2 regions of the Intestinimonas sp. RTP31139st1_F5_RTP31139_211217 genome follow, and region 2 is predicted to be linked to the other one. Evidence: riboswitches for the same ligand, from Rfam matches in the RefSeq annotation. Region 2 holds a riboswitch; the other holds the start of a gene.
The links. Region 2 has a riboswitch for cobalamin ahead of ABUA09_RS17370 (ABC transporter substrate-binding protein). Riboswitches for the same ligand answer to the same signal wherever they lie in the genome.
Positions count from the first base shown of each region.

Region 1 (10,737 bases), on a different contig from region 2:
CTCCGCGATTTTCAAAAGAGGCATCCGCTTCTCCTCCGCCACCCTCCGCAGAAAGTCCAGCGCATCCCCCGCATTGAGCTTCTCCCGCTCCATGACGGCACATTTGGCCCGCTCCAGCGTCCGGTGCTCACTGATCTGCCGTTCGACTTCGGCACAGTCCTGCCGGATGCGCTCCATGGCTCTGTTCCGCGCCAGAGCTGCGGCCAACCCCGGCAGTAGCTGTTTTTCCGTCACCGGCTTTACCAGATAACCTCCCGCTCCCAGATCTCTGGCTGCGGACACCAGCCTTTCGTCCGACCGCCCTGTCACAAAGAAGACCAGCTCCGCCAAATGCTCCTTTCGCAGGTAGGCGGCCGCCGAAAGGCCATCCAGATAGCGCAGGGGGATATCCAGAAAGACCGTCTCCGGCCGAAGCGCCTCACAGAGCTGGACCAGCTCCACGCCGTCGTTGGCTTCTCCGGCGACCGTATATCCGCCCCGCTCCAAAATCCCCCGCAGTCTCCCGCGGTCCTCCGCGCTGCTGTCTGCCAGGACAACATAGTTTCCCTTTGCCTGCATATTCCACCACACATCCCCCAAGGGGCCTTTCAACAACAAAAAAAGCGCACTCAAACACCGGACGGGTGCTCAAGACGCTTCCGCACATCTCGCATAACAGGCAGATCCGCTCTTTCGCGTGACCCGCTTGACGTTATTTGAATTATACACAAACCTTGGGCTCTTGTCAATGTTTCTTAGGCCTTTTGCCGGGAATTTTCCCAGTGGAAGAGGGACGCACCCGCGTGCGCCCCTCCCCCAACGGACTTTCTTTTCTAAAGAACGCCCAGAGCCCGGCTTTGGATCTCCAACCGCTTGTCCCGCTCCGCACGGTTCGCCGCAGAGAGCTCATGTACCAGCCATTCCGGAGCGATCCTTTCCACCAGCGCCCGTACGGCGGGGGTGGTCCATGGGCGATGGGTATCGATGCTCAGGATATGCTGATAACTCTGGCAGAACTGCTCCGCATAGTCCACCGGCCAGGGGTCCGGCAGGCTGCCTGTGTGGGCCTTTACATAGGCGCCGCTGAGGCTCTGGTGGAGGTGGATTCCCCGGACCATGCTCCCCAGCCCGCCGTGCTCCTCCAGCATTCGGCTGACCCAGTCCGCCCCTTCCTCCTGTGTCCTGAGCTCCAGGTTCGCATTCATCAAATGGCCGGTATCCAGCATAATGCCCTTATTCTCATACTGAATGCCATCCAGCAGGCGCCTGGTAAGCGCCGGCATTGTGAAGGTGAAGCCCGGCCACCACTGGTTCTCCACTAGGAAGGCCAGTGTAAGATTTCGGCCCGAAAGCAGCGTGTTGATGACCTCCAGCGCCGCGTCGACGACCTCCTGATGGTTGTGCTCCCAACGATAGGTATAGCCCTCCTCCACGGACACATCCGAGACGTGGAAGACCACATACTCGGCCCCCCACTGCACCGCACGGTCGAGATCCTCGGAATAGAGCTTCAACAGGGTGTCCGGCCCCTCCGGTCCGCCGTAAAAGGAGGTCCATGCGGTCGCGCTCCCAAACTTGCGGGTCAGCGCCCTCCGGTCCGCCCGCCAGAAATCCAGCCAGTCCGGGAAGAAGGTCAGATGGTATCCCACATGGAGATGCTCCGGGATGTTCTCCGGCAGGTCTTCCCCGCCCCAGATCACCTCCAGCCCGTCGCAATCAAAGTGTCGGCAAGCTGCCTCCAAGCTCCTGGTCGATGGATACTCCGCCAGCGTTCCAGCGGTCATCGGCATACTGATCAACTTTTTCAACCAAACGCCTCCTTTCTCTCACATGAACTGAAAAAAAGCCGTGGGACACCCCCTACGTCGGAGCGCCCCACGGTCTTCCCACAGGTGGATATTCCTGGTATGGGCGGGCCCCGCAGTGGCAGCTACGGGCCCGCGTCCTTCTTCGGATCGCCATACCAGTCCAAAGGGAGGTGAAGAAGCCACCTGACACGTCACATAAGGAGTGAGCGCCGACAACAAAAAAGCCGTATCCTCTAACAAGGATACAGCAATAGCCCTGTGGAAGTGACACAGGGGCTGCACCCTCCTAAGCGCGAGGAGGTTTCTCGTGCGCCATACACAGGCAGGTATTCTGACTTAGGTGTCAAACGCGCTCCCCGCCTTCCCAGAGTTCTCACTCCAGTGACATCTTGGGGGTCCGCTTCACCAATACAGCAACGGCTTTGTGCGGGATTCTCACCCGACTTCCCTTTTGAGCAAATGGGATCAGCACCTGCGTACCACTTATGATTCAGTTGTCAGCTTGGCTGATTTTATTATAATCTCCTCTTCAACCCCTGTCAAGGGGAAAAGGAAAAATCTGAAAGACAATATCCCCCCGCCGCCCAATGGGCGGCGGGGGGATGGGAAGGAGGTCCCGCTTCCTTACTGCCAGTCGGCAGGGAACACGGTATAGGCGTATTTGGCGTGATCGGGGGTGCTGAAATGGATATGGCTACCCTTGGGGATGTAGATGACGTCTCCGGCATCTCCGCCTACCACACGCCCGTCGATCTTGATCTCCAGACGGCCTTCCAGCACGATGTCCCACTCGTCATAGGTCAGGGTCCACTCGAAGTCGGCTCCGTCGGTGAGCTCCATGATGCCGCAACCCATGCGGGGCGCCTCTTCCAGAGTGGCCACATCCTTGAGCTTGACGTCGTTCCGCCCCTCAAAGGGCTCCAGCTTCACGGTGGAGGTCTTGACGCTGAGTACGCCGCTGGGATCCACGTGCTTCTCAAAGCCACAGCCGCAGGAGGACGCGGCGGCCGTCTCCGAGAGGACCTTTTCCACGATGCTGCGGATGAGTTCTTCACTTACATTCATAGCGATTCCTTACCTTTCCAGGCGGTCTTGTTGTCAGAACTTTACGTTCTCGATCTTAGCCAGCAGTTTGGGGGCCAGAATATTGGCCACGATAATGGCGGTAACACCAGCCACCAGCTTGCCCACGATCACAGGGAAGATCATGTCGGGGTTGTTGCCGGCGGTAAAGCCCAGGTGATCGCCGAACACAAAGGCGGCAGACACGGCGAAGGCCACGTTCAGCAGCTTGCCCTTCGGGTTCATCTCGCCCATGATGTTGAACATGGCGATGTTGTTGGCCAGGTTGGCCACCATGCCGGCAGAGCCCTGCTCGTTCATGCCCAGAGCGGCACCGATCTTCTCCAGGGGCTTGCCGAAGGTACGGGTGATCCACTCCACCATGGGGAACGCGCCGATGAGGACGATGGCGATCTGACCGCAGGTCAGCAGGCCGCTGTCCAGGCCACGGGAGCCGTCGGCGGGGTTCTCCACCATGATGTGGAACACAGGGAACATGATACCGGTGATTTGCTCGAACACCGCGATGGCGGTGAGGGCGGTGATCACGATGGTAACGCCGGTGCCGAACTTGTTAAAGCCGTTGATCATGGGGCCGGGGGCGAACCACAGGCCGAGGACGATCAGGGCCGCGATGATGATTACGGGGATCAGGTTCTGGATGATGGTGATGAAGTTGAGGTGATACTCTGGGGCCAGGGTATTCATCATCAGGCCGCCGACAATACAGCCGATGGGCACGGTGATGAGACCGGCCAGGACGCCGGCACCCAGATAGCCACGGTCTTCCTTCTTGATGATGCCCAGAGCCACGGGGATGGTAAACACGATGGTGGGGCCCATCATGGTGCCCAGAATCAGGCCGGCAAAGTTTCCAATGGCTACGTCGCCCTCGGCCAGCTGCATGGCCAGAGGATAACCGCCCATGTCACAGGCCAGCAGGGTGGTGGCGAACATGGCGGGGCTGGCTCCGAAGATGCCGTAAATGGGCTTCAGGATGGGGCCCAGCAGCATAGACAGCACCGGGGCGGCCGCCACAACGCCGGCCATGGACATGGCCAGAGGGCCCATGGCGTTGAAGCCTTCCTCAAACTTTTCGCCGTAACCCAGCTTGTTGCCGCAGATCTTATCGATGGCGCCCACGAGCATGAAGATCATCATGATCATCATGATCACGGAGTTGATGGAAATACCGGAGATCCATGCGGAAATACTCTCGGTAAAGACACTGGGGTCGGCAGCAGCAATCAGTTCACTAAAATCCATATTATGCTCCTTCTCCTTCTCTTGATGAATCGGTTTCGGAGGGCTGCCCCTCCGTTTTGCTTACAGCAGGGACTGGAACAGCTTAGGCGACGGCCTGGGGATGACCGTGGTGCCCACCAGGAGCTCCGCCTCCCGCTCCGCCGCGGCCACAGCCGCCCGGACCGCACCCACATCACCGGTCAGGGTCACATAGCCCTTGCCGCCGATGGCGTAGCCGATGCGGACCTCAATGAGGGTGATATTGGCCGCCTTGGCAGCCACATCGGCGGCCGTAATGGCGGAGGCCACAGAGTAAAACTCCAGAACGCCCACGGCGCCCGGCTTTTCTACCTGCGTGGTCATGCTGATGGCCTGAATGACCTGAGGGTGCACGTTGGGGAGGGTCAGGGTGTCCACCACGCACTCTCCGCCCCGCTTGATTCCCTCAGCCATGGAGGCTTTTACGTCGCCAGTGTCGCCGGCGATCAGGATCATGTACTTGCCAGGGCAGACGGTGGAGGAGCGGATGAGGTCCACCTGGGCCGCCTTCACCATGTAATCGCAGGTTTCGATGCCCCTGGCGATGCTGTTGAGTTCCACCATGCCGATGGCAAGTCTGCTGGCGTTTCCCATGCTTCTCACTCCTTCCGACCGCGGATGCGGGCGCCTTTTTCGGTGATCTCCTCCACCACGCCGGAAATGCTGGCGTGGATATTCGCAGACAGGCCTTCCGCCGCCTGCGCCAACAATTCGCCTTTCTCCACATGGTCGCCCGCTGCCTTTACCGGGATTGCGGGCTTCCCAATGTGCTGTGAGAAGGGGACGAACACTGTCTCTGGGTGCAGTTCCTTACACGTATGGGCGTGGAGACCGTAATATTGGCTGAGGCCCAGACGAGCCACCAGCCGGTCCGTGGGCGTGTGCCGCTGATCCACAAACTCTCTTGCCTGCGGCTCCATGTTCCGCGGGACCTGGATACCACGGGAGCGGAGCTGCCCTTTGATGTACTGGTTCACTTTTCTCGGAGAGAGCCCCATGGGGCAGGCGAACATCTCACAAACGCCGCAGTCGCAGCAGTTTGCCGCATCTCCAAACGCCCGGAGATATTCCTCGTTGTCCTCCATCCTCTCCTCACGCCAGAGATTCCGCATCACCAGATTGGGGCGGATCTGGTGACCAATGAGGTAGCGGGGGCAGAGGTCGGTGCACATGCGGCACTGAATGCAGGCGCTTCTGGTCTGATGCCGGATGGCTGCCATAGGGAGTGCCGCCCGGCGGAACAAATAGTGGTCCTTGGGAAGGACAATGATATTGCCAGTAGTCTTGGTGACCACAGCCGCCTCAATGGCCGCCTGGTCCTCCAGAACCTTGCCCATCATGGGTCCGCCCAGGATCAAAGAATACGCGCCGATGGTCGGCTCTGCCGCCGCCACACACTCGGTAATGGCGGTGCCCACGGGAACGTGGAGCATGATGGGAGCCTTTACCTCGCCCACCACGGAGAGGAACTTATCGGTAACGTTTTTACCCTGCAGGGCGTCGAAGATATTGAGCAGGGTGCCCACGTTGTCCACTACGCATCCCACGTCCAGTGGGAGGCCCCGCTCCGGGACCGAGCGGCCCGTGACCTGCTGGACCATGGTCTGCTCGTCGCCTGCGGGATAGAAGGTCCCCATCTCAAATATCTCCACTTGGGCGCCCATGCGCCCGATGGCATCGGAAAGTGCGGCAATCTCAGCCCTATACTTTCCTTTCAATGCGATCACCGCCCGTTCGGCCCCCAGATGGGTGGCCACGGCGGCCACTGCGGCGATGATCTCGTCCGCATAGGTGCGGCACAGATATTTATCTGTCTCGATGAGAGGCTCGCACTCTGCGGCGTTGACCACAAAGCATTCGGCCTTGGCGTTCAGCTTGACGTGGGTGGGAAACCCAGCGCCGCCTGCGCCGACGATACCGGCTGCCTTGACTGCTTCGGTCAGATTCATGCTTTCACCGCCTTAATCCCTTACCTTAGTCCAAAATGCTGGAGTCGATCTCCTGGTCGTCCACGATACCCACCACAGTGGCGTCAACGGGGACCGCCATGTCCCCGGCCGCGCTCCGGGCCGAGCTTCCGCCGACGATGATGACCGTCTCGCCCACACCGGCGCCGATGATATCGGCGGCCACGATGGGCGTCTTGTCTTTGGAGCCGTCCAGGATATTGATGGGCTGCACGATGAGCAGCTTATAGCCGGCCAGCTTTTCCTCTTTGCGGGTAGCCCAGATGTTGCCGATGACTTTTGCGACTTTCATATGCTGTCCCCCTGTTTGACTGTTGGGCGGCCAGGCCCGGGAGAGCGCAGGGCGCTCTCCCGATCCCCGGCGTCATCACGCCTCGTCCTTGACGATGCTCATGCCGCGGTCTTTGGCGGCGTCCTTTGCAAGGGCGGTGATGATACATTTCTCGCTGATGCGGATACAGGTGACCCCGGCCATATTGGCCTCAATCAGATCCTTTTCGGTGAGTACCCGCTTGTCGATGCGCAGTTCCTTTTGCTCTGCGCACATCGGCGCCGAGCAGGCGCACTCCGGCACCGCAGGCGCTGCCGCCGGAACGGGGGCGGGTTCCGCCGCGCCGAGAATGACCTGTTCCAGGCTGGCCTGCGCACAGACGACCACGCCGGAGGCCACCAACAGATCCAGCTTCTGCTGCATCATATGATAGTAGGCAGCGGGTGCCGTCTCCTTGTACTGGTACAACTCCACCTCTTCGGTGGGAACGTAGACCTTTTTACCTGAGAGGATGGCTTGGGAGGCAAGACGGGTATATGCGCTGTCACAGGTGCCCGACGCCAGCTTACAAAGGGCGTCGCAGGTCAGGTTGAAGAGGATCACGGCCTCAAAGTTGTTCAAATCCACTTCATAGTGGTGCATGAGCGCGCAATCCGTGCTGTAGTGGGCTTTCAGGGCCTCGCTTTCCAGCATGGCATGGCAGGCTGTACCGTGATCCTGGGTGAGGATCAGCAGTCCTGGCTTGTCGCCGCAGTCACCGCACTCCCCACAATCGGCGCTGCCGCCTTCCGCTTCTGAAATCTTCTCGGCTACGCGCCGCAAGATCTCATCCACGATAGCATTATGATCCATGCCTTCCCCTCCTTTCTAAAAACATTCAGATTTTGCAGTTCATGGCGATACCCGCAGGCGTCACCAGGAACGGGTTTGCCGGCTTGATGGTCCTGATCCCCGTCTCTTTTTCGAAGATCTTTTCGATCCCCGTCAGACAACAGGTGCCGCCGCACAGATAGATGGCGTCGGTGTGTTCCTTATCGATATAGCGGTTCACAATGGACGCCATCTTCTCGACGACCGCCTTTACCACCGGCAGAATCTCCTTGTGGCGGGAATAATCCTGCTTGATGGCCTCGGCCTCCTGGAAGGGGACGTGGAAATTTCCCGCCAGTACCAAGGTGAGATGGGTGCCTCCGGTGGGCTCATCCTCAATCTGGACCACCTTACCGTCCTTCAGGATGGCAAGGCCGGTGGTCCCGCCGCCGATGTCCACCACCACGCCATCCTCGATCTGGTAGATCGAGTTGGCGGCGGAGGGCTCATCCAGGACGTTCGTGACCTCGAATCCGGCCCCCTCGGCCACATACTGGTGGGTCTTGACGCTGGACTCGGTGCCCGCAGGCATCGCGATGGCGCAGTTCATCAGCTCCGTGCCCAGGCGCTCCTCCAGCTTGGCCTTGAGTTCCTTGACGATGCGGAGCGCCCCGGAATAATCCACTACCACGCCGTCCCGCAGGACCTGAGCCGCCTGCTTCTCACAGGCGATCGGATTGTTCTCCTCATCCAGGACGACCATAACGATATAGGCCGTGCCAAGGTCCAGGCCCACCTTCAGCTTACTGCCGACAGGCTGGAAGGTCTTGGTCTCCGACTCCTCCACACGGGCCATATATGCGTTTACGCGGTCCAGATCCATCATGCTCTCGGCGCTCCTTTAATTGGGTTTTGAATTCAATTCTGATACTGCCCGGCCAGATAGCGGCACATCATGATGTGCATGGCGCTGGACATCCGGTTAAGCTCCTCGATGATATCGCCCCGGGTATATTTGGCGCCATCGTGGAAGGCCTCCGCCGCAGCCACCTCGGTCTCGCGTACCGCCGTGCGCAACTGATTGAGCAGTGCAAAGTCCTTACCCATGGTGTAATCGGGCAGCACCATGGCCTTGACCCCGAAGAAGCGCTTCGGGTCATGGGACTGTTCCCGCAGCTCCGCATGGGTGAGGCCGATCATCTTCTCCATCGTGAAGGGCTCATCCAGCACATCGCAGCGCATCATTTCCCGCAGGATGTTCAGCACGTCGTCCAGATCGTCGATCAGGGCCTGGCTGCCGCCGTGCTCGTGGATCTCCACCTGCGCGAGCACAAACAGGCTCTGCAGGGAGTCCAGCTTGCCCCGGAAGAGAATGCGGGGATGGTTTTTCACCACCAGTACATTCCCCACCAGATGGGTCATATGTTCCGGCTTCTCCATATAGAAGGCGCCGGTCTCATAGTCCACAAACTTGGGCTTGACCGCCTGGGGCTGGGGCGCGGGCGCCGATGTGGGCGCGGCCATCGTCACCTCGGGCATAGGTGGCACCTCGGTGGCGACGATGCGGGTCTTCTCCTGCTGTCCCGCCTTTACGATCTTGATTTTCCTGGACTGCAGATACTCCCGCGCAGCCGGGGTGAGGATCTTTCCCTCCGGAATGACATAGCACTCGGGCTCTGTGGCCCGCAGCTCACACCGCAGGGCATCCTCTGTGATACATTTCAAGCGCTTCACCCCCTCCGTCGGTTGGTTTATTTACAGCTTACGCTGTTTTACTTATCCAGGGAGGGGAGGATATACTCCACTTCCTCATGGGGACGGGGAATCACATGGACAGAGATCAGCTCGCCCACACGTTCGGCCGCGGCCGCGCCGGCGTCGGTGGCCGCCTTGACAGCTCCCACGTCCCCGCGGACCATCACGGTCACCAGACCGCCGCCCACGTGGACCTTGCCGATGAGGGTAACGTTGGCGGCCTTGACCATGGCGTCGGCCGCTTCGATAGAGGCCACGAGACCCTTGGTCTCGATCATGCCCAGAGCTTGCATTGTTGCCATATTCAGCACTCTCCTAAACTAGTCTCCTCCCCGCAGTCCGGGCGGGCCCCCGGGACCGGACTGCCGGTCCCGGGGCGCTTCCCCGCCGCGGGAGGGGATGGGAAAAATGGTTACTGCTTATCCAGGGAGGGGAGAATGTACTCCACTTCCTCGTGGGGACGGGGGATGACATGGACGGAAATGAGCTCGCCCACGCGCTCGGCCGCGGCTGCACCCGCGTCGGTGGCCGCCTTGACGGCGCCCACGTCCCCGCGGACCATCACGGTCACCAGACCGCCGCCCACATGGACCTTGCCGATGAGGGTGACGTTGGCGGCCTTGACCATGGCGTCGGCCGCCTCGATGGAAGAGACGAGACCCTTGGTCTCGATCATGCCCAGTGCCTGCTGAGTTGCCATATTAGTTTCCTCCTAAAAATATCTCGTACTTATGCGTTCTGGAGACGGGCCATGATGGCACGGACGATATCCTCCACGTCCGCCGTGCTCAAATCTCCGCCCCGGACGCGGCAGATGCCGTCAGAGCAGTCGGGCACACTGGCACGGATGTCCTCCAGTTCTTTGAGCCCATAGGCCACCTTGCGGGTATTGAGGAGCTGCATGGGCCCCACGTTCTCGGAAGTGGCGGAGCCGCCCACAGCGCCGCAGCCCAGGGTCAGCGCGGGCATGAGGCCGGTGGTGCCGCCGATGCCGCCAAGGGCGCTGGGGGTATTCACCATGATGCGGGAGGCGGGGACTCGCTTGGCAAAATAGTCCACCATCTCGTCGTTCTTGGTGTGCATGGAGAAGGTGTGGCCCGCGCCTTCATAGCGAAGGATGGTGCAGACCTTCTCGCATACGTCCTTGTAGTCGGTGCCCGTGTAGAAGGCCAGGATGGGGGCCAGCTTCTCATTGGAATAGGGATGTCCGCGGCCCACGCCGTCCTCAGCGGCCACCAGCACACGGGCGGTGGCGGGAACATCGGTGAGTCCCGCCAGCCTGGCAATGGTCTCCACGCTGCGGCCCACGATCTCGGGGTTCATGGTCCCGTTGGCGCGAAGGATGTATCTGCCCAGCTTTTCCCGCTCAGACTCATTGAGGAAGTAAGCGCCCTGCTTTTCCATCTCGGCCCGGACAGCGGGCACCATATCCTCGTCGCAGATAATGGACTGTTCGGAGGCGCAGATGGTGCCGTTGTCAAAGGTCTTGGAGTCCATAATGCGCTTGACCGCCAAGGGAAGATCACAGGTCTTCTCCAGATAGGCGGGCCCGTTGCCGGGGCCTACACCGATGGCGGGAGTGCCGGAGGAATAGGCCGCGCGCACCATAGCGGAGCCGCCGGTGGCCAGGATCATGGCCACATCACGGTGGCGCATCAGATTGTCGGTGGCCTCCATGGTGGGAATGGTGATACAGGACACCAGGTTCTCATTGCCGCCGGCCTCGGAGATGGCCTGACGGATCACCTTCACGGTCTCGGAGATGCACCGTAAGGCCGTGGGATGGGGGGAGAACACGATG
Region 1 is NZ_JBCOAQ010000051.1:1,215-11,951, reverse strand. Features, by position in the region: gene ABUA09_RS16895 (ANTAR domain-containing response regulator) at 1-558, opposite strand, end outside; gene ABUA09_RS16890 (apurinic/apyrimidinic endonuclease family protein) at 813-1,787, opposite strand; cobalamin riboswitch at 2,092-2,278, opposite strand; gene ABUA09_RS16885 (EutQ-related cupin domain-containing protein) at 2,412-2,852, opposite strand; gene ABUA09_RS16880 (ethanolamine utilization protein EutH) at 2,886-4,115, opposite strand; gene ABUA09_RS16875 (BMC domain-containing protein) at 4,176-4,727, opposite strand; gene ABUA09_RS16870 (4Fe-4S dicluster domain-containing protein) at 4,733-6,082, opposite strand; gene ABUA09_RS16865 (EutN/CcmL family microcompartment protein) at 6,108-6,392, opposite strand; gene ABUA09_RS16860 (hypothetical protein) at 6,468-7,223, opposite strand; gene eutJ (ethanolamine utilization protein EutJ) at 7,249-8,067, opposite strand; gene ABUA09_RS16850 (cobalamin adenosyltransferase family protein) at 8,100-8,915, opposite strand; gene eutM (ethanolamine utilization microcompartment protein EutM) at 8,954-9,238, opposite strand; gene ABUA09_RS16840 (BMC domain-containing protein) at 9,349-9,636, opposite strand; gene ABUA09_RS16835 (acetaldehyde dehydrogenase (acetylating)) at 9,666-10,737, opposite strand, start outside.
Region 1: it holds a riboswitch for cobalamin, as region 2 does, so the genes downstream of both, ABUA09_RS16890 (apurinic/apyrimidinic endonuclease family protein) here and ABUA09_RS17370 (ABC transporter substrate-binding protein) in region 2, are expected to answer to the same signal.

Region 2 (8,462 bases):
CCGCCACCGCCGCGGCAAAGAGCGCCTTGAGCCGCCGGTAGCTCCTGATCTCCTCCCCCAGCGCGGGGCCGGGCGTTTCCACATGCAGGGACATATCAGGGCAGGCGGTAGACGTGGCCCTCGATGGGGCCGACTTCCTGCATGGACATCCACTCGCCGAACACGGCGTCGGGGTCGATGTCCGCGCACTCGTCCGGATAGAGCCAGGTGGCGGTGTACAGGGCGCCGATGAGCTTGCCCAGGCCGCCGGCACAGAAGCCGGTGGTGCAGTAGAGGTTCTTGTTCTGGACGGCCTTCAGGTCGGACCAGCCGGGGCGGCTGACCATCTCGGCGGTCATCTCCTCATACATCTCCTGGGTGGGGGGCGTATACACGCCGGTATTCTTCAGGGCCGGGCCCGAGCTGGTCTTGATGATGAGGTCGGGGTCGGCCAGCAGGATGGCCTCGGGGTCGATGTCCTTGCCCGCCAGGCTCTCGTCGCCGAAAATGTTGATGGCCCCGGCGGAGACCAGCATGTTGTGCCAGCCGTCGTTGGAGGTGCCGGGGATGCAGGTGGTGTAGGGATCGCCGTACTCCCAGTAGACGGTCTTTTTCTCGGTCACGTTGGCCAGGCATGCGTCCAGCTTCTGCTGGTTCTCCTCATAGAACGCCCTGAGCTCGGCCGCCTTCTCCTCCACATCGAAGATCCGTCCCACGGCCTCGATCTGGTTGACCAGGTCCGCGTTGTCCCAGCCGGTGACCACCAGCACCTTGATACCGAAGGGTTCCAGCATCTCCTGGTCCTGCTCATAGGTGCCGTTCTTAGGGGTGATGAGGACCTGAGCCCCCAGATCCACGATCTTCTCGTAGTTCAGCTCGCTCTGGCCCTTGCCGATCACGTTGTCAGGGTCGAACTGGCTCCAATAGACCCGGTCCTGGGCGGTATTGGTGTCCACGGCGATGACGCGGTCAATGGCGCCGCAGGCGCGGATCAGCTCGCTGTTGTAGCGGTTGGCCACCACGGCCCGCTCCACAGGCCAGGGGATCTCCACTTCACGGCCCAGGCCGTCCACCACCACCTTCGTGGTGGGCTCTTCGGCGTCGGGCGTGGCGGTGGGCGCTGTGGTCCCGATGGGTGCGGGGGTGCTCTGGGCCTCCTGGCCGCCGCAGCCGGCCAGGAGGGAAAGGCTGAGGGTCAGCGCCAGGAACAGGGCGAGGGTTCGTTTCATGTCGGTTCTCCTTCTCTGTTTTAAAATATGTAAGGCCACAGGGCGCGTTCCCGCGTCCCGCAGCGGCTTACAGGCAAAAAAAGATTTCCTGTCGGCACAGCAGCGACAGGAAATCTCGGGCATAAAAAATTCCGTCCTCTGATGGTCCGTCAGATTACGACGCAAGGCATTCTGTCCAAGTATCCTGGCTCGGGTTCCCCGCCGCCGTGCGACTTCCCAGACCCCTCGGGTCCAGTGTCCTAACTGCACAGCGGCTCCCCCTTACAGTGGCGGCACCGCACCGGAATTACACCGGTTTCCATAAAACAGAAGCGTATATTTAATTGTATATTTTAGTATAAGCCTCCTTCCGTGGTCTGTCAAGAAAAATTCCCGGCCCGGCCCCTTTCCGCGCGTCTTTTTCCACCCCATTTCCTCCTTGTGCGCCCCCTTCAATAGTGATATAATATTTCGACTGAAATCGAAACAAACTGGAAAGGGGCCAATGCTCATGTCTCACTCTTATAAGGAAGCGTTCATCACGTTCATGGTGCGCTCCGGCGTGCTCACCTTCGGCGACTTCACCACCAAATCCGGACGCAGGACCCCCTACTTCATCAACACCGGCAACTACAAGACCGGCGCCCAGGCCAGCCAGCTGGGGGACTACTACGCCGCCTGCATCCAGAAGCACTTCCCCGACGGGGTGGACTGCCTCTTCGGCCCCGCCTACAAGGGCATCCCCCTGGCGGTGGCGGCGGCCTCCTCCCTCTACCGGAACTACGGTCGGGACCTCCCCTACTGCTTCAACCGCAAGGAGGCCAAGGACCACGGCGAAGGCGGCGTCATGGTGGGCTACAAACCCCAGGACGGCGACCGGGTGGCCATTGTGGAGGACGTGGTCACCGCCGGCACCGCCGTGCGGGAGTCCATCGCCCTTTTCCAGCAGGTGGCCGATGTGTCCATCCGGGCCCTCTTCGTCTCCGTGGACCGCATGGAGCGGGGCACCCGGGACTGCTCCACCCTGGACGAGCTCCGGGAGGATTATGGCATCACCGTCTGTCCCATCGTCACCGTCCGGGAGATCATCGCCTTCCTCCACAACCGGGAGGTGGACGGCAAGGTCTATATCGACGACGCCGTAAAGGCCCGCATGGAGACCTACCTGGCGGAGTACGGGGCCCGTTGAGCGCCGGCGGCGGGCGGGGCCTTTCAGAAAGGGGGCGGCGGCGTGGGACTCCATGACGGACACCGCAAACGGCTCAAGGCCCAGTTTCTCTCCCACGGGGAGGATTTTCACGACCACCAGCTCCTGGAACTTCTGCTGTGCTACGCCATCCCTCAGGGGGACGTGAACGAGCTCTCCCACGCCCTGCTGGAGCGGTTCGGCTCCCTGGCCGGCGTCATGGACGCCCTGCCCGAATCCCTCCAGCAGGTCCCCGGGGTGGGGGAGCACACCGCCGTCCTTCTCAAGCTGGTGCCCAAGCTGGCGGGGCGGTACGACCGGGACCGGGCCAGCCTGGGCACCGTCCTCAACTCCACCCGGGCCGCCGGGGAATTCCTGGCCCCCTATTTTCGCCAGGGCGCCCGGAACGAGATGGTCTATCTGGTGTGTATGGACGCCAAGCGCAAGGTGCTGGGCGTGCACAAGCTGGGCGAGGGCTCGGTGAACGCCGCCGACATCACCTCCCGCAAGGTGGTGGAGACCGCCCTGGCTCAAAATGCCACCACCGCCATCCTGGCCCACAACCACATCTCCGGCCTGGCCCTCCCATCCCAGGCCGACCTGACCACCACCCGCAGACTCCGGGCCGTTCTCCGGGAGGTGGGGGTGGAGCTCTCCGACCACCTCATCTTCGCCGACGACGACATGGTCTCCCTCCGGGACAGCGGCCTGTTTGAGGGGTATGGGGCGGAGGTGCCGGATTTTTAATGAGAGGGTTCTTTTCCCCTTGCAATAGAACATTTGTTTTGATATAATATCGGACGGATGTACGATTTCCGCCCTCTTTGGAGGCGGCGGCAGGCCGCCCCTTCGGAATCTTACGCCTGTGAGGAGGTCTTACCTATGCCTGACTTTAAAGTGGTCTCCCCCTATGAGCCCGCCGGGGACCAGCCCGAGGCCATCGCGGCCCTGGCCGCGGGCATCGAGAACGGGCTGAGCGAGCAGGCCCTGCTGGGCGTCACCGGCTCCGGCAAGACCTTCACCATGGCCAAGGTCATCGAGAAGGTCCAGAAGCCCACCCTGGTGCTGGCCCACAACAAGACGCTGGCCGCCCAGCTCTGCGCCGAATTCAAGGAATTCTTCCCGGACAACGCCGTGGAATATTTCGTCAGCTACTACGACTACTATCAGCCCGAGGCCTATATCCCCCACACCGACACCTTCATCGAGAAGGACTCCGCCACCAACGATGAGATCGACCGGCTGCGTCTCTCCGCTACCGCCTCCCTCATCGAGCGGCGGGACGTCATCGTGGTCTCCTCCGTCTCCTGCATCTACGGCCTGGGCGAGCCGGACGACTATGCCAAGATGATGGTCCCCCTGCGGGTGGGCGCCGAGTTCCCCCGGGATGAGCTCCTCAGGCGCCTGGTGGAGATCCGCTACGAGCGCAACGACATCGCCTTTGAGAGGAACATGTTCCGGGTGCGGGGGGACACGGTAGAGGTCTGGCCCGCCTATTTCAAGGATACCGCCATCCGCATCGAGTACTTCGGCGACGAGATCGACCGTCTCAGCGAGATCAATGTGGTCACCGGCACCCCGGTCCGGCGGCTGGAGCACCTGCCCATCTTCCCCGCCAGCCACTACATCACCCCCAAGGAGAAGATGGACAAGGCCATCGGGGAGATCTACCGGGAGCTGGAGGAGCGGGTGGCCTTCTTTGAGTCCCGGAACATGCTGGTGGAGGCCCAGCGCATCAAGCAGCGCACCCTCTACGACATTGAGATGATGCAGGAGCTGGGCTATTGCTCCGGCATCGAGAACTACTCCCGCGTCATCGCCGGGCGGCCCGTGGGTTCCGCCCCCATGACCCTGATGGACTACTTCCCCAAAGATTTTCTCCTGTTCATCGACGAGTCCCATGTCACCCTGCCCCAGGTCCGGGCCATGTACAACGGGGACCGGGCCCGCAAGACCACCCTGGTGGACTACGGCTTCCGCCTCCCCTGCGCGTTTGACAACCGGCCGCTGAAATTTGAGGAATTCGAGCAGCGGGTCAACCAGGTGGTGTACGTCTCGGCCACGCCGGGGGAGTATGAGCGCACCCGGGCGGGGCAGATCGTGGAGCAGGTCATCCGCCCCACCGGACTGCTGGACCCCCGCATCGACGTGCGGCCCGTGGAGGGCCAGATCGACGATCTGATCGGCGAGATCAACGACCGGACGGCCCGGAAGGAGCGGGTGCTGGTCACCACCCTCACCAAAAAGATGGCGGAGGACCTGACCGCCTATCTGAAAAACGCCGGCATCAAGGTGCAGTATATGCACCACGATATCGACACCATCGAGCGGCAGGAGATCATCCGGGACCTGCGGCTGGGGACCTACGACGTGCTGGTGGGCATCAACCTCCTGCGGGAGGGCCTGGACCTGCCGGAGGTGAGCCTGGTGGCCATTCTGGACGCGGACAAGGAGGGCTTCCTCCGCAGCGAGACCTCCCTCATCCAGACCATCGGGCGGGCCGCCCGGAACGCCGACGGCCTTGTGGTCATGTACGCCGACAAGATGACTCCCTCCATGATGGCGGCCATCGGCGAGACCGAGCGGCGGCGGAAGAAGCAGGACGCCTATAACAGGGCCCGCGGCATCGTGCCCAGGACCATCATCAAATCCGTTCGGGACGTCATCGAGCTCTCCGCCGAAGAGGAGGAGACCGAGCAGCTCATGCGCCGCAAGACCAAGCTCTCCAAAAAGGAGCGGGACGCCGCCGTGGAAAAGCTGGAAAAGGAGATGCGGGAGGCCAGCAAGCGGCTGGAGTTCAAGTACGCCGCCGTCCTCCGCGACCGCATCATCGAGCTGAGATGGAAGTAATTTTATTTTGTGATTGGGACCACCGCATATAAAGAGGTGATAAAATGGGCCGGCTTCACAGGCTGCCAAACTATGACTATGGGCAGGAAGGCTGCTATTTTATCACTTTCTGTACCAAGAGAAGGGCCCCTATATTGTCCCGGATCGTGGGGCGCGCATGATCACCGCCCTCAAGCGCTTTACAAATCAGGACATGCAAAACGACCTCTGGCAGGGCGGCTTCCACGACCACATCATCCGCAGTGAGGCCGATTATCTGCGGATATGGGCATATATGGACCAAAACCCGGCCAAGTGGCGGGAGGACCGCTATCACGAGGAGGCGTATCCATGAAAAGGCCGAGAATCCGGATCACACTGATCGACAGGAAGGGTCCCTGCGGCTGCCACAGGGGGCACAAGGTGGGGGACAGCTTCGACTTTGACACGGAACGGGGACAACTGTGCCCCATGGCCATGCACGTGGCCTTCCCCTATGTGGACATCCTGCGCTACGGCGGCGCGCTCCCCGGCCAGGAACCGGGTACCGCCGTATTCGCCTGCCCGGATGTGGACACCCTGAATATATTCCGGATCGAACGTACGGACCCCCTGGACGCCCCCGCCGGCGGGGGCGTATCCTCGATCTGAAAGGAGCGTGTGTGATGTCCAGATGGAGGGCCATCCCCCTGTTTCAGAGGGTCCTGCTGGTGATGCTGGCCGCGATGCCGGTTTTCTTTGCGGCGCTCTACTTCATCCTCAACGGCCGGCTCGGCGTGGAATACGGCGGCTCCCTGCTGCTCCGGTCTGTTCAGGGGGAAACCACGCTCTATGCCGGCCGGGTGGATGGGAAGGAGGCCGTCTTTGCGGTCTCTCCCGACGGCAGGGTGACATACCGCTTCGACGGCGGCGACTATGGCCCCTATATCGTCGTCGAGGACCCCGGCGCCGTCCCCCGGGACCACGATATGGCCGATGTGCTCACCGGTGTGGAGGTGCGCCGCGGGGATGAGATCCTATTCCGAGGCGGCTGGCTGGACGGCGGCATTTCCGTGCTGATCGATGAGAGCGGAGCGCCTGTGTCCTCTTTTTCCTTCTCCTGGTACGCCGGCGGCAAGGCCTATGGTCCCGACGGGCAGGAGATGGATTTCTCCCACGAGCCTTCGGTCTCCTTTCTTCTCCCTCTGGTGCTGGCGCCCGTCCTCAGGCACCGGGGGGACATATCCCTGTATTGGCTGGCCACCTGTCTGGCCGCCGTCGGCATCCTCTCCATTCTGTTTGCCGACCGGCTCTTCCGCTGGAATCTCGGATTCCTCATCCGGGACCCGGAACTGGCCGAGCCCTCCGACTGGGAGCTGTTCGGCCGCCGCCTGGGCTGGATCGTCTGCACCGGCGGCGCGCTGGTCGGCTATTTGGTCGGCGTTTTTTCCATCGTTTGACCTCGACTTTCTCCCCTGTGGAAAGATATAAAGGAGCAACAGAGCTATGCTAGACCACATCTCCGTCAAAGGCGCCCGGGCCAACAACCTGAAAAACATCGACGTCACCATCCCCCGGGACAAGCTGGTGGTGCTCACGGGCCTCTCCGGCTCCGGCAAGTCCTCCCTGGCCTTCGACACCATCTACGCAGAGGGCCAGCGCCGGTACGTGGAGTCCCTCTCCTCTTACGCCCGGATGTTCCTGGGCCAGATGGAAAAGCCCGACGTGGACTATATCGACGGCCTCTCCCCCGCCATCTCCATCGACCAGAAGACCACCTCCAAAAACCCCCGCTCCACCGTGGGCACCGTCACCGAGATCTATGACTATCTCCGCCTGCTGTGGGCCCGGGTGGGCACCCCCCACTGCCCCAAGTGCGGCAAGGAGATCCGGCAGCAGACCGTGGACCAGATCATCGATCAGGTGATGACCCTGCCGGAGGCCACCCGCATCCAGGTCATGGCCCCCGTCATCCGGGGCAAGAAGGGCGAGCATCAGAAGATCTTCGAGGACGCCCGGAAGTCCGGCTACGTCCGGGTCCGGTGTGACGGGTCCATCTACGACCTCACCGAGGAGATCAAGCTGGACAAGAACAGGAAGCACAGCATCGAGGTGGTGGTGGACCGGCTGGTCATCAAAGAGGACGTCGCCCGCCGCCTCACCGACTCGGTGGAGACCGCCGCCGGCCTCTCCGGCGGCCTGGTGGTCATCAATATCGTAAGCGAGGACCGGGACCTTCTCTTCTCCCAGAACTACGCCTGCGAGGATTGCGGCATCTCCATCGAAGAGCTGGCCCCCCGCATGTTCTCCTTCAACAACCCCTTCGGCGCCTGTCCCACCTGTACCGGTCTGGGCAGCCAGCTCAAAGTGGACCCCGCCCTCATCATCCCCAACCCCGGTCTCTCCATTCTGGAGGGCGCCATCTCCGCCTCGGGCTGGAACAACGTGAAGGGGGACTCCATCTCCCGCATGTATTTTGAGGCGCTGGCCAAGCAGTACGGCTTCAAGCTCACCACCCCGGTGAAGGATCTGCCCCCCGAGGTGCTGGACGTCATCCTCTACGGCACCAAAGGGGAGAAGCTGAAGCTCACCTACGACCGCGCCCAGGGCCAGGGCACCCTGTACCAGGCCTTTGAGGGCGTGGTCAACAATCTGGAGCGCCGCTATCGGGAGACCCAGTCCGACGCCATGCGCCGGGAGCTGGAGGACTGCATGTCCGAGCGCCCCTGCCCCGACTGCGGCGGCAAGCGACTGCGGAAAGAGGCCCTGGCCGTCACCGTGGGCGGCATCAGCATCCACGACTTCTGTCAGATGTCGGTGACCCAGGCCCTGGACTTCGTAGGCGGGCTGGAGCTCTCTCCCCAGAAGCTGCTCATCGCCGAGCGCATCCTCAAGGAGATCAAGAGCCGCCTGGGCTTTCTCCAGTCGGTGGGCCTCCAGTATCTGACCCTCAGCCGCTCCGCCGGGACCCTCTCCGGCGGCGAGAGCCAGCGCATCCGCCTGGCCACCCAGATCGGCTCCTCCCTCATGGGGGTCCTCTATATCCTGGACGAGCCCTCCATCGGCCTCCATCAGCGGGACAACGACAAGCTGCTGGCCACCCTCAAGCGGCTGCGGGACCTGGGCAACACCCTGCTGGTGGTGGAGCACGACGAGGACACCATGCGCGCAGCGGACTATATCGTGGATATCGGCCCCGGAGCCGGGGTCCACGGCGGCGAGGTGGTGGCCTGCGGCACGGCCGAGGAGGTCATGAACACCCCCGGCTCCATCACCGGCGA
Region 2 is NZ_JBCOAQ010000061.1:30-8,491, forward strand. Features, by position in the region: gene ABUA09_RS17370 (ABC transporter substrate-binding protein) at 96-1,208, opposite strand; cobalamin riboswitch at 1,388-1,508, opposite strand; gene pyrE (orotate phosphoribosyltransferase) at 1,699-2,376, shown strand; gene ABUA09_RS17380 (JAB domain-containing protein) at 2,419-3,120, shown strand; gene uvrB (excinuclease ABC subunit UvrB) at 3,256-5,223, shown strand; gene ABUA09_RS17390 (hypothetical protein) at 5,381-5,557, shown strand; gene ABUA09_RS17395 (TIGR04076 family protein) at 5,554-5,853, shown strand; gene ABUA09_RS17400 (DUF6199 family natural product biosynthesis protein) at 5,868-6,641, shown strand; gene uvrA (excinuclease ABC subunit UvrA) at 6,688-8,462, shown strand, end outside.